DNA from 3 places in the Propionispora vibrioides genome. Region 2 is predicted to be linked to each of the others. Evidence: riboswitches for the same ligand, from Rfam matches in the RefSeq annotation. Region 2 holds a riboswitch; each other region holds the start of a gene.

Region 1 (3,280 bases), on a different contig from region 2:
CCTTCATAGGTTCTGCTCCCGAAAGGCACTACCACCCGCCAGCCGATATCAAGAAAATGCAACGTTTCCGGAATCGCATAGGAAAAAACTTTATCTATATTGCGGGCAGGTAAATTAACACACACTTGAGCTATGCGATTCATCAGTATCCCTTTCATACAAAGAGAGGACTTTACCAAGTCCTCTCCGAGATTTTAAAGCAGGCATATTTTCTATCGTGGTGATACTCTGATTCTTACAGACAGTTGCCGACCTACTGAGTTATCTGAGCAGCCTGGCGTAAAACTGCTGCCTTATCCGTCCGTTCCCAGGGTAAGTCAACATCGGTACGGCCAAAATGACCGTAAGCCGCCGTTTGGCGATAAATTGGCCGGCGTAAATCCAGGGTATTAATAATTCCTGCCGGACGAAGGTCAAAGTGTTTTTCAATCAATTTGACAATAACAGTCTCATCGATCTTAGCCGTGCCGAAGGTTTCCACCATAATAGAGACCGGATGGGCAATACCAATAGCATAAGCCAATTGAATTTCGCACTTATCGGCCAAACCGGCTGCCACCACATTTTTGGCTACATAGCGGGCTGCATACGCCGCGGAACGGTCTACCTTCGTGGGGTCCTTACCGGAAAAAGCGCCGCCGCCATGACGGGCCATCCCGCCGTAAGTATCAACGATGATCTTCCGTCCGGTTAAACCGGCGTCACCCTGGGGTCCGCCTACCACGAAACGGCCTGTCGGATTGATATAATATTTTGTTTCCCCATCCAGCAGATGATCGGGAACGATTGGTCTAATAACCTTTTCCAAAACATCCCGTTCAATCGTGGCGCCATCCACTTCCGGGCCATGTTGTGTAGAAATAACGATAGTGTCCACCCGCACCGGCTTACCATCTTCATATTCCACAGTAACCTGGGTTTTCCCATCAGGACGCAGATAATCGACTTCCCCGCTCTTACGGATGTCGGTTAACCTTTTGGCCAGTTTATGAGCTAAGGAAATCGGAAGAGGCATATATTCTTCCGTTTCGTTGGTTGCATAACCAAACATCATGCCCTGATCGCCGGCACCAATGGCATCAATATTGTCCATTTCACCTTTCTTTGCCTCCAGCGCCTTATCTACACCTAAAGCTATGTCCGGCGACTGTTCGTCGATGGATATGGATACACCGCAGGTATCTCCGTCAAACCCAAATTTGGCACGGGTATAACCAATATCTTTAATTGCTTCGCGGACAATCTTAGGAATCTCCACATAACATTTGGTTGTAATTTCACCGGCCACATGGACCTGCCCGGTAGTAACCAGCGTTTCACAGGCAACTCTCGCCGTCGGGTCCTGGGCAATAATCGCATCCAGAATACTGTCGGAAATCTGATCGGCAATCTTATCCGGATGTCCTTCCGTTACCGACTCTGACGTAAACAATACACGCTTTCCCATGCTAATACCTCCTTATAACAAACCAATAAAAAAACTCTCCAAAACGGGAGAGTAGCTACGTCACTCCCATCTTGTGTAAAACACAGGATTTGGCACCTTTTTAGTCTAGCTAACGGTTGCCGCAGTTTCATCGGGCCAGTCCCTCAACCTGCTCTTGATGAGTAAATCATATGTATTTTCAACAAAATAATTTTAAAATAGAAAAATAGAAAAAGCAACTATTTTTTTACTATTTGCTGAATTTTATCGAAAATGACATCGGCCAACTCCCGTTTCGTCATTTGAGCGATTTCCTCAATCCGTCCGTCCCGGTACAAAAGCTTCACGATATTCGTGTCTGCATTAAAGCCTGCGCCGGCCTGGGTAACATCGTTGGCAACAATCATATCCAGATTCTTTCTCATAAGTTTGTCGCCGGCATGCTCTAGCAGCGACTCCGTCTCAGCAGCAAAACCGATCAGAATCTGCTGGTTTTTACGTTGTCCCAGTTCCAATAAAATATCAGGATTTTTTTCCAGGACTAAAGTAAGCGTATCGCCGGCTTTTTTTATCTTTTGCAGCGCCACCTGCTGAGGTTTATAATCAGCTACAGCCGCCGCTTTAATAACAATATCCGCCACCTGGTACTCAGCCAAAACAGCCTGACGCATTTCTGCCGCCGTCTCCACAGGCACATAGGCTACACCCTCAGGCGGCTTCAATTTAGTGGGACCGGATATCAATGTCACTTGCGCGCCCCGTGCTTTTGCCGCTTCGGCCAGAGCATATCCCATTTTACCGCTGGAGCGATTACCGATATAGCGTACAGGATCTAAGGGTTCTCTGGTTCCTCCTGCCGTAACGATGACCTTTCTCCCGACCAAATCATTTTTTTCAACCGGATTTGCCGGGTTGGCAAGCTGCTTTTTCATAAAATCAACAATATAATCGACAATACAGGCCGGCTCAGGCAGCCTGCCCTGGCCTTCTACGCCGCAGGCCAGCATGCCGCTGGCCGGTTCGATAAAGGAATAGCCCAAAGCCGTAAGCTTGGCTATATTTTGCTGAACCAAAGGATTGTTGTACATATTGGTGTTCATAGCAGGTGCCATGATCACCGGCGCTTGCGTAGCCATAATGGTGGTAGAAAGCATATCATCCGCAATCCCATTGGCTACCTTGCCGATGATGTTCGCCGTGGCGGGCGCCACTACAAATAAATCAGCCGTGCTGGCTAACGCAATGTGTTCTACATTCCAGTGCTTGACTTCACTCCATAGATCAACAGCCACAGGGTTGCCGCTCAATTCCCGGAAGGTTAAGGGAGTCACAAACTCAGTGGCCGCTTTTGTCATGATCACATAGACGGTGGCACCGGCCTTTTTCAAACGGCTTACCAATTCAACGGCTTTATAGGCGGCTATACCTCCGCTCACTCCCACTACTATGTTTTTCCCGTCAATCATGGAGTGCCTCCTATTTTATGCCTGTTTTTGTTCTCTCATAGGAAATCTTGTCACTTGCGACTTCTTCCAGAGCAATGGTCACTTGTTTGTTGGATTTGCTGTCAACTAAAGCGTCTTCGCCGTCCATAATTTCACGGGCCCGTTTAGCCGCCAGCACCACCAGAGTGTATTTACTATCCACTTTACCTACCAAAACATCAAGTGAAGGATGAATCATCAGGTTTTCCCTCCGTTAGTATATTTACGATTCAGCTGTTTTACAGCAACACACGTCGTTAACCAACAGTGTATTGCGCTTTGCATTGCACTTTTCCGCCGTGATAATGGCGGAAATCTTGCGAACAGCTTCTTCTACCAAATCATTTACTACCACATAGTTATAGTGCTG
Region 2 (3,280 bases):
TACCCTTTGTTCTTACGATAGTTGCCAAATTCCAGTAGAGGAGTGTTACCTATTAATTCGGTCAAATTCTTAACAATACGTGACATAGTAAATACCCCCGTTTATATTTTAAATTTACATGATAATGTATCAAGCCCAGGTTATAGTTATGCACGAACAAATACGACCTATACCAAATTTTCAGTTTGATCCGGCGTATAAACTGCTGTTGGTATGGTCAGGAAACGCCACATAAACAAAAAAGGCCAAAGAAGCTGCAGCAAGCATCTCCTTTGGCCTTCAGTTTTTCTGATCAGCCTACCATCCAAACCAACTTGTTACTTACATGATAGTACCAATGACAGGCAATGTCAAGATTTTTTTGCCATTAGGTAACCACTGATTAATTCACCCTGCGCGTCCTGACGGATCTTTTTCCGCCTGGCTGCGGCAGCAAAACCTTGCAATAGGGGCCGCTATTCCTGCGGTTTTACTTCCTTGCCAGTCGAAAAAATCTCTCGCCAGCCCGACAGGTTCATTTAATCAGCGGTTACCTAGTGCTCCATTTCTTCCGGCCATTATCCTTCATTATGCAACGCCTGCTGCAAATCCTCAATTAGATCTTCCACGTCCTCAATCCCTACGGAAAACCGCAAAAGACAATCGGAAACCCCCAGCCGGTCCCGAACCTCGGGCGGCACATCGGCGTGTGTCTGAACAGCCGGGAAGGTAATCAAAGATTCCACGCCGCCCAGACTTTCGGCGAACTGAATCAGCCGGACCCGGGACAGCACCTGTGGAACCAGCGAAGGACAGGCCACATCAAAAGAAAGCATGCCACCATAGCCAGAAGCCTGGGCATCCTGAATGGCTTTGCCCGGATGGTCTTCCAGGCCAGGATAATAGACTTGTTTGACCTGTGGCTGGGTTTGCAGCCATTTAGCAATGGTAAGCGCATTGGCACTGTGTTTTTCCATACGCAAAGCCAGCGTTTTAATGCCCCGCAGCAGCAGCCAGCTATCCTGCGGTCCCAGAATGCTGCCGGTCGAGTTCTGGATGAACCGTATCCGTTCCCCCAGCTCCGCAGTGCGGGCAACGACGGCACCACAAACGGTATCATTGTGGCCTGACAAATATTTTGTCCCACTGTGGATGACAAGGTCCGCGCCTAAAAGTAAGGGCTGTTGGAAATAGGGGGATAAGAAAGTATTATCCACAATCGTATGAATATCACGCTGCGCCGCCATACAGGCAATCGCTTTGATATCGGCAATTTTCATCAGCGGATTGGTCGGTGTTTCAATTAAAATGGCCGCCGTATTTTTCTGAATTGACTCCTGGACTTCTGTCAGGTTGCTGCTGTCAATGAAGCTCACCGTAAAACCCAGATTGGCGAAAATCTGGTCCAACACGCGATAGGTACCGCCATAACAATCTTCGGTAACGATAAAATGACTGCCCGGTTTATATAACAATAATACCGCCGTCACAGCGGCCATGCCTGATGCAAAGACATAGCCGGCAGCACCGCCTTCCAGATCTGTAATAGCCTTCTCAACCGCTTCCCTGGTTGGATTCTGGGAACGGGAATAATCATAGCCGGTGCTTTCCCCTAACGCCGGATGCCGAAAGGTGGCATTTTGATAAATTGGTGTGCTGATCGCACCGGTGCGCGGGTCGGACCCTACGCCGCAATGAACTATTTTTGTACTCAGTTTCATAATATCCCCCATTTAACTAAAATCGTAACTAAGACTGGTTTCAGGGCCGAGCCCCCGGTGCCCGGGCTGTTTGTTTGCCCTGTTGGGCAACCGGTAGAATTATACAGTATGCTGGCGGCCGGATTACGTTTTTTCCGGCTAAACAGACCTGTTTTTATTATCCCTTCCGGCATAATAAAAACCCCTCTCCGCAGAAAGGGGTTTTACTGTTATAAAATACCCTTCCCTCATCTTCCAGGAAATCATTCCTGCTGGAGTTAGCACCACTGCATTGCTGCCGGTTGCCGGGTGTCATCGGGCCAGTCCCTCGACCACTCTAAATAAGAGAATTTAAAGTTATGTAGATGTATATTGTTTTTCATTCTACCTCAGAAGCAAATCACTGTCAAGAGGTTATGCCTCCATTTCCCGCCCGGGTACCAGCACCACTTTTATGGCTTGTCCCTGTTTGATCACCGCATAAGCCTTATCCCATTCAGCGAGCGTAAATTGATGGGAAACCAGTTCCTGCGTTTTTATGGCTCCTTCATTAATCAATTGAAGGGATGGTTCCCAGTCAAACGGATTCTGGCTGCGGCTGCCAATAATCCTCAGTTCCTTTTGAATGATCTTGTCAAAGTCGGCCGGCAGCTCAGCTGTGGGAAAAACTCCGGCCTGCACGTAAGTTCCCTGCTTGCGCAAAAGCTCCAGTCCCGTAGCCACCGAAGGCGGCGCCCCGGTGCACTCAAACACGATATCCGCGCCATAGCCTGCCGTCGCGCCGGCCACAAGCTGCCGCAGATCCTGCTGCTCAATATCCACGGCCTGCGTTATTCCTACCTCCCGCGCTTTTTCCAACCTGACCTTATCCTGCGGCAAACCGGCGATAATCACCTGAGCGCCAAACCGGCGGGCCATTTGCGCCGTCAGCAGGCCGATCGGGCCTGGCCCCAGCACCACCGCCACATCACCCGGCTGCACGCCGGCTTTGGTGGCAATATGATGGGCGCAGGCCACCGCCTCAGTCATCGATGCAGCCAAAAAGCTAACCTTCTCCGGCAGCTTATGAACGCTTGCCGCCCGGATCACCAGATATTCGGCAAACGCGCCGTCTACCTGGGTACCAATCCCCTGGCGCCGGCTGCACAGGTTATACTGTTTTGTTTGGCAATACCGGCATTCACCACAGGCTGCTGCTGTTGTTTCCGCCGTCACCCGGTCACCCACCTGAAAACCGGCAACTCCTGCGCCGAGAGCGCTGATTTCCCCGGAAAATTCGTGTCCCAGCGCTACCGGCACGGCTACTTTGTATTTCCCCTCATAAGTATGTAAATCAGTGCCACAGATGGCGGCGTACGCCACCTTGATTTTTACCTGCCCCGGACCGGGCTCCGGTTCCTGTTTATCCACTACCTGTAAATGGCCATAGCCGGTTTCCCGTTTTACCAATGCTCTCACCCATACCACTCCCTTAATCCGCTATGAATGTAAAAATAAAAAAAGGCCAGGACAATCCCACTAGGATTATCGCAGCCTTCAGTAGCTCTGATCAGCAAACGCATTCTTTTTACTTACCATTATAAAGTCTGAAGAGATTTTGT
Region 3 (3,280 bases), on a different contig from region 2:
TAAGGCAAAGCCGGTGGATGGGCAGTCAACACCGAAGGAAGACACCATATTATCGTAGCGTCCGCCACCGCATAGCGGAAATCCCAGTCCGGGCGTATAGCCTTCAAATACCATGCCGGTATAGTATTCAAAATCCCGGATGATCCCTAAATCAAAATTGACATACTGCTCCACACCGTACCCTTTCAGCAGGCAGTAAATATCGGACAGGTTGTCTAGAGCGGCCCGGCTGACCGGATTCTTAACCATCGCGTAGGCTTGGTCCAGCAATTCTTCTTTGCCGTACAACAGCGGAATCTGCCGCAGCAAAGCCTGAACGTCAGAGCTTAGTCCGCTGGCCGTCAGAATTTCTCCCAGGCCGACCACATTACGATTTACCATACATTGCTTGACCTTTTGGCGCTGTTCGGCGGTCAGGCGGCTTTCTTCCATGATTCCGTTGATAAATTCCACCTGGCCAATATTAACCTGAAAGGTTTGCAAACCGGGATCCTTCATTGCCTGTACAGCCAAAGCAATAATTTCTGCGTCGGCCGCCGGTCCCGGAACGCCCAGCAGTTCTACTCCGGCCTGATAGAATTCACATTGCCGTCCGGCCTGCGCCTGCTCATAGCGAAATACATTGGTTAAATAGAATAAGCGGAGCGGCAAACTGTTTTCTTTAAGCCGGGTAGATGCCACCCTGGCAATGGGAGTAGTCATATCCGGGCGTAGCGCCAGAATGTGATTCTTTTTATCAAAAAACTTGAACATATTCTGCGTCATCTGCTCGTCACTGCCGGCAGACAAAGTTTCCAGATATTCAAAAGTGGGTGTGACCACCTCATCATAGCCCCACTTGGCAAATAATCCGGCCAGCGAACCTTCCACAATCCGTTTATATTTTGCTTCCCGCGGCAAAAAATCTCTGGTGCCGTAAGGAATTTGCGGTACAAATTCATTTGTCTTCATTAAATGGTTACACTCCGTTTCAACATAAATTCAATAAAAACTTACTCTTTTCCCTTTTCGTCAAGCCGCGAAAGAACAATGCCATATCCGTCGGCGCCGTAATTCAGGCAGCGTTTCACGCGGCTGATGGTTGCCGTACTGGCGCCTGTTCTTGCCACAATATCATCATAGGTCGACCCCAACTGCAACATCCGGGCAACCTCCAAGCGCTGCGCTAGAGACTTAAGTTCCCCAATGGTGGAAACATCTTCAAAAAACTGATAACACTCCTCTTCATCCTGCAACAGTAAAATAGCCTGAAACAGTTGATCAATCAACGGATCCTTTAGTTTAGGATTCACCGGCATGGCTAGTGTCACTCCTTATTTTTCCATACTGTATATCAATATATTATATATTCGTGCAGCTAAATAGATTTCCTTCTTTATTCCTTTTTTTCTTTACTCTGTGAAAACTTTATTAAAATGTCCGTTTAAGAAAGATATTATCCAAACAATCTTCTTGACACATACAAAAAACCATGATAGGATTTAAAAAATGAATGATATTATTTATCATCTAGAGTTGGCTGAGGGACTGGCCCAATGAAGCCGCGGCAACCATCCGGAAGGAACGGTGCCAATTCCTACAGGATTTTATCCTGGCAGATGAGAGAAGCCCAAGAGTATGTGCTGGTCTCTTCGCTGCGAAGAGATCTTTTTATTTGCGCGAAAGGAAGGAGCCCCATTGATTAGTTTAAACGGGATTGAAAAAGTATACCACAGTCAGTCCGGCCAAATTCATGCTTTACGAGGCATTAACCTGGAAGTCAAGGCTGGTGAAATTTTCGGAGTAATCGGTAAAAGCGGCGCCGGCAAAAGTACGCTGATCCGCTGCATCAACCGTCTAGAGCAGCCTACGGCCGGAACAGTGATCGTCGACGGTCAGGACATCACAAAGCTAACGGAAAACGAACTCAGGGAATCACGAAAAAAAATCGGCATGATTTTTCAGCATTTTAATTTACTCTCCTCCCGCACGGTTTTTGACAACATCGCTTTCCCCCTTGAATTGGCCGGCTACGCCAAACAGGATATTGAGGATACGGTAGTCCGTCTCTTAAAATTGGTCGGGTTATCGGACAAACGCGATCAATACCCTTCACAGTTAAGCGGCGGTCAAAAACAACGGGTAGGTATCGCCCGGGCTTTGGCCAACCGCCCCAAGGTATTACTTTGCGACGAGGCCACTTCGGCCCTTGACCCGCAAACTACCAAGTCCATTTTGGAATTATTAAAGGACATTAACCGGGAGCTTAAATTAACCATCGTCCTCATAACCCACGAAATGCATGTTATCAAAGAAATCTGCGACCAGGTGGCAGTTATGGAAAATGGTTTGATTATCGAGCAAGGACCTATTTTGGATATCTTTACCCAGCCCCAGGCAGCCATTACCCAGGAATTTATCGGCACCATCATGAATCACGATTTGCCGGATCATTTTAAAGATATGCCCCTTTCGCGGACACCGCTTCCCGACAGTAAACTGTTGCTGCGTCTTTCGTTTATTGGCGATGCTGCCGGCGAGCCAATCATTGCCGGGATGATCCGGCGCTTTGATATCGATGTAAGCATTCTTTACGGAAATATGGATCATATCAGAAATGTCTCCTTCGGTACATTAATTGTTGAATTATCAGGCAACCAGGATGCTATCCATAGGGCGCTTGAATATACCAAGGCACACGAAGTGGGAAGCGAGGTGATCGGCTATGTCCCAAGACATGCTTATGCTGCTGTTTGAAGCCCTGCTTGACACAACCTATATGGTTGCTGTTTCCACATTGATTTCCACCCTGCTCGGTATACCGCTTGGTGTTATCCTGGTTGTTACCGATAAGCGAGGCATCCTGGAAAGTCTGTACATCAACCGTGTTTTAGGCAGTATTGTAAACGCAGCCCGTTCTACTCCCTTTATCATTTTAATGGTGGCCATCATTCCCTTAACCCGCTTATTAACAGGCACCTCTATCGGCACCAATGCAGCTATCGTTCCATTAAGTCTGGCGGCCATTCCCTTTGTCGGCCGGGTTGTGGAGTCGGCTCTGAAAGAGGTTGATTACGGGGTGGTTGAAGCCGCGCAGGCCATGGGAGCCTCTCCATTTGAAATCATCCGCAAAGTATTGATACCGGAATCGCTTCCTTCTATTATATTAGGGATCACCTTAACCATCATCAACTTGATCGGTTACTCGGCCATGGCCGGTGCGATCGGCGGCGGCGGTCTGGGCGATTTGGCAATCCGCTATGGTTATCAGCGGTTCCGCGCCGATATTATGCTGGCCACG

Evidence for each region. A riboswitch is a leader RNA that binds a small molecule or an ion and turns the genes downstream of it on or off. The one in region 2 is predicted to bind S-adenosylmethionine.
Region 1: it holds a riboswitch for S-adenosylmethionine, as region 2 does, so the genes downstream of both, metK (methionine adenosyltransferase) here and BMW43_RS12955 (trans-sulfuration enzyme family protein) in region 2, are expected to answer to the same signal.
Region 3: it holds a riboswitch for S-adenosylmethionine, as region 2 does, so the genes downstream of both, BMW43_RS07050 (methionine ABC transporter ATP-binding protein) here and BMW43_RS12955 (trans-sulfuration enzyme family protein) in region 2, are expected to answer to the same signal.

Annotation. Positions count from the first base shown of each region.
Region 1 covers NZ_FODY01000001.1:147,178-150,457, forward strand. Annotated here, with positions in the region: gene priA (primosomal protein N') at 1-143, opposite strand, end outside; gene metK (methionine adenosyltransferase) at 254-1,447, opposite strand; SAM riboswitch class I at 1,511-1,611, opposite strand; gene coaBC (bifunctional phosphopantothenoylcysteine decarboxylase/phosphopantothenate--cysteine ligase CoaBC) at 1,666-2,892, opposite strand; gene rpoZ (DNA-directed RNA polymerase subunit omega) at 2,903-3,109, opposite strand; gene gmk (guanylate kinase) at 3,134-3,280, opposite strand, start outside.
Region 2 covers NZ_FODY01000016.1:20,518-23,797, forward strand. Annotated here, with positions in the region: gene cysK (cysteine synthase A) at 1-86, opposite strand, end outside; gene BMW43_RS12955 (trans-sulfuration enzyme family protein) at 558-1,700, opposite strand; SAM riboswitch class I at 1,925-2,027, opposite strand; gene BMW43_RS12960 (zinc-binding dehydrogenase) at 2,094-3,137, opposite strand.
Region 3 covers NZ_FODY01000006.1:84,278-87,557, forward strand. Annotated here, with positions in the region: gene hisZ (ATP phosphoribosyltransferase regulatory subunit) at 1-951, opposite strand, end outside; gene BMW43_RS07045 (YerC/YecD family TrpR-related protein) at 993-1,298, opposite strand; SAM riboswitch class I at 1,503-1,605, shown strand; gene BMW43_RS07050 (methionine ABC transporter ATP-binding protein) at 1,678-2,736, shown strand; gene BMW43_RS07055 (methionine ABC transporter permease) at 2,705-3,280, shown strand, end outside.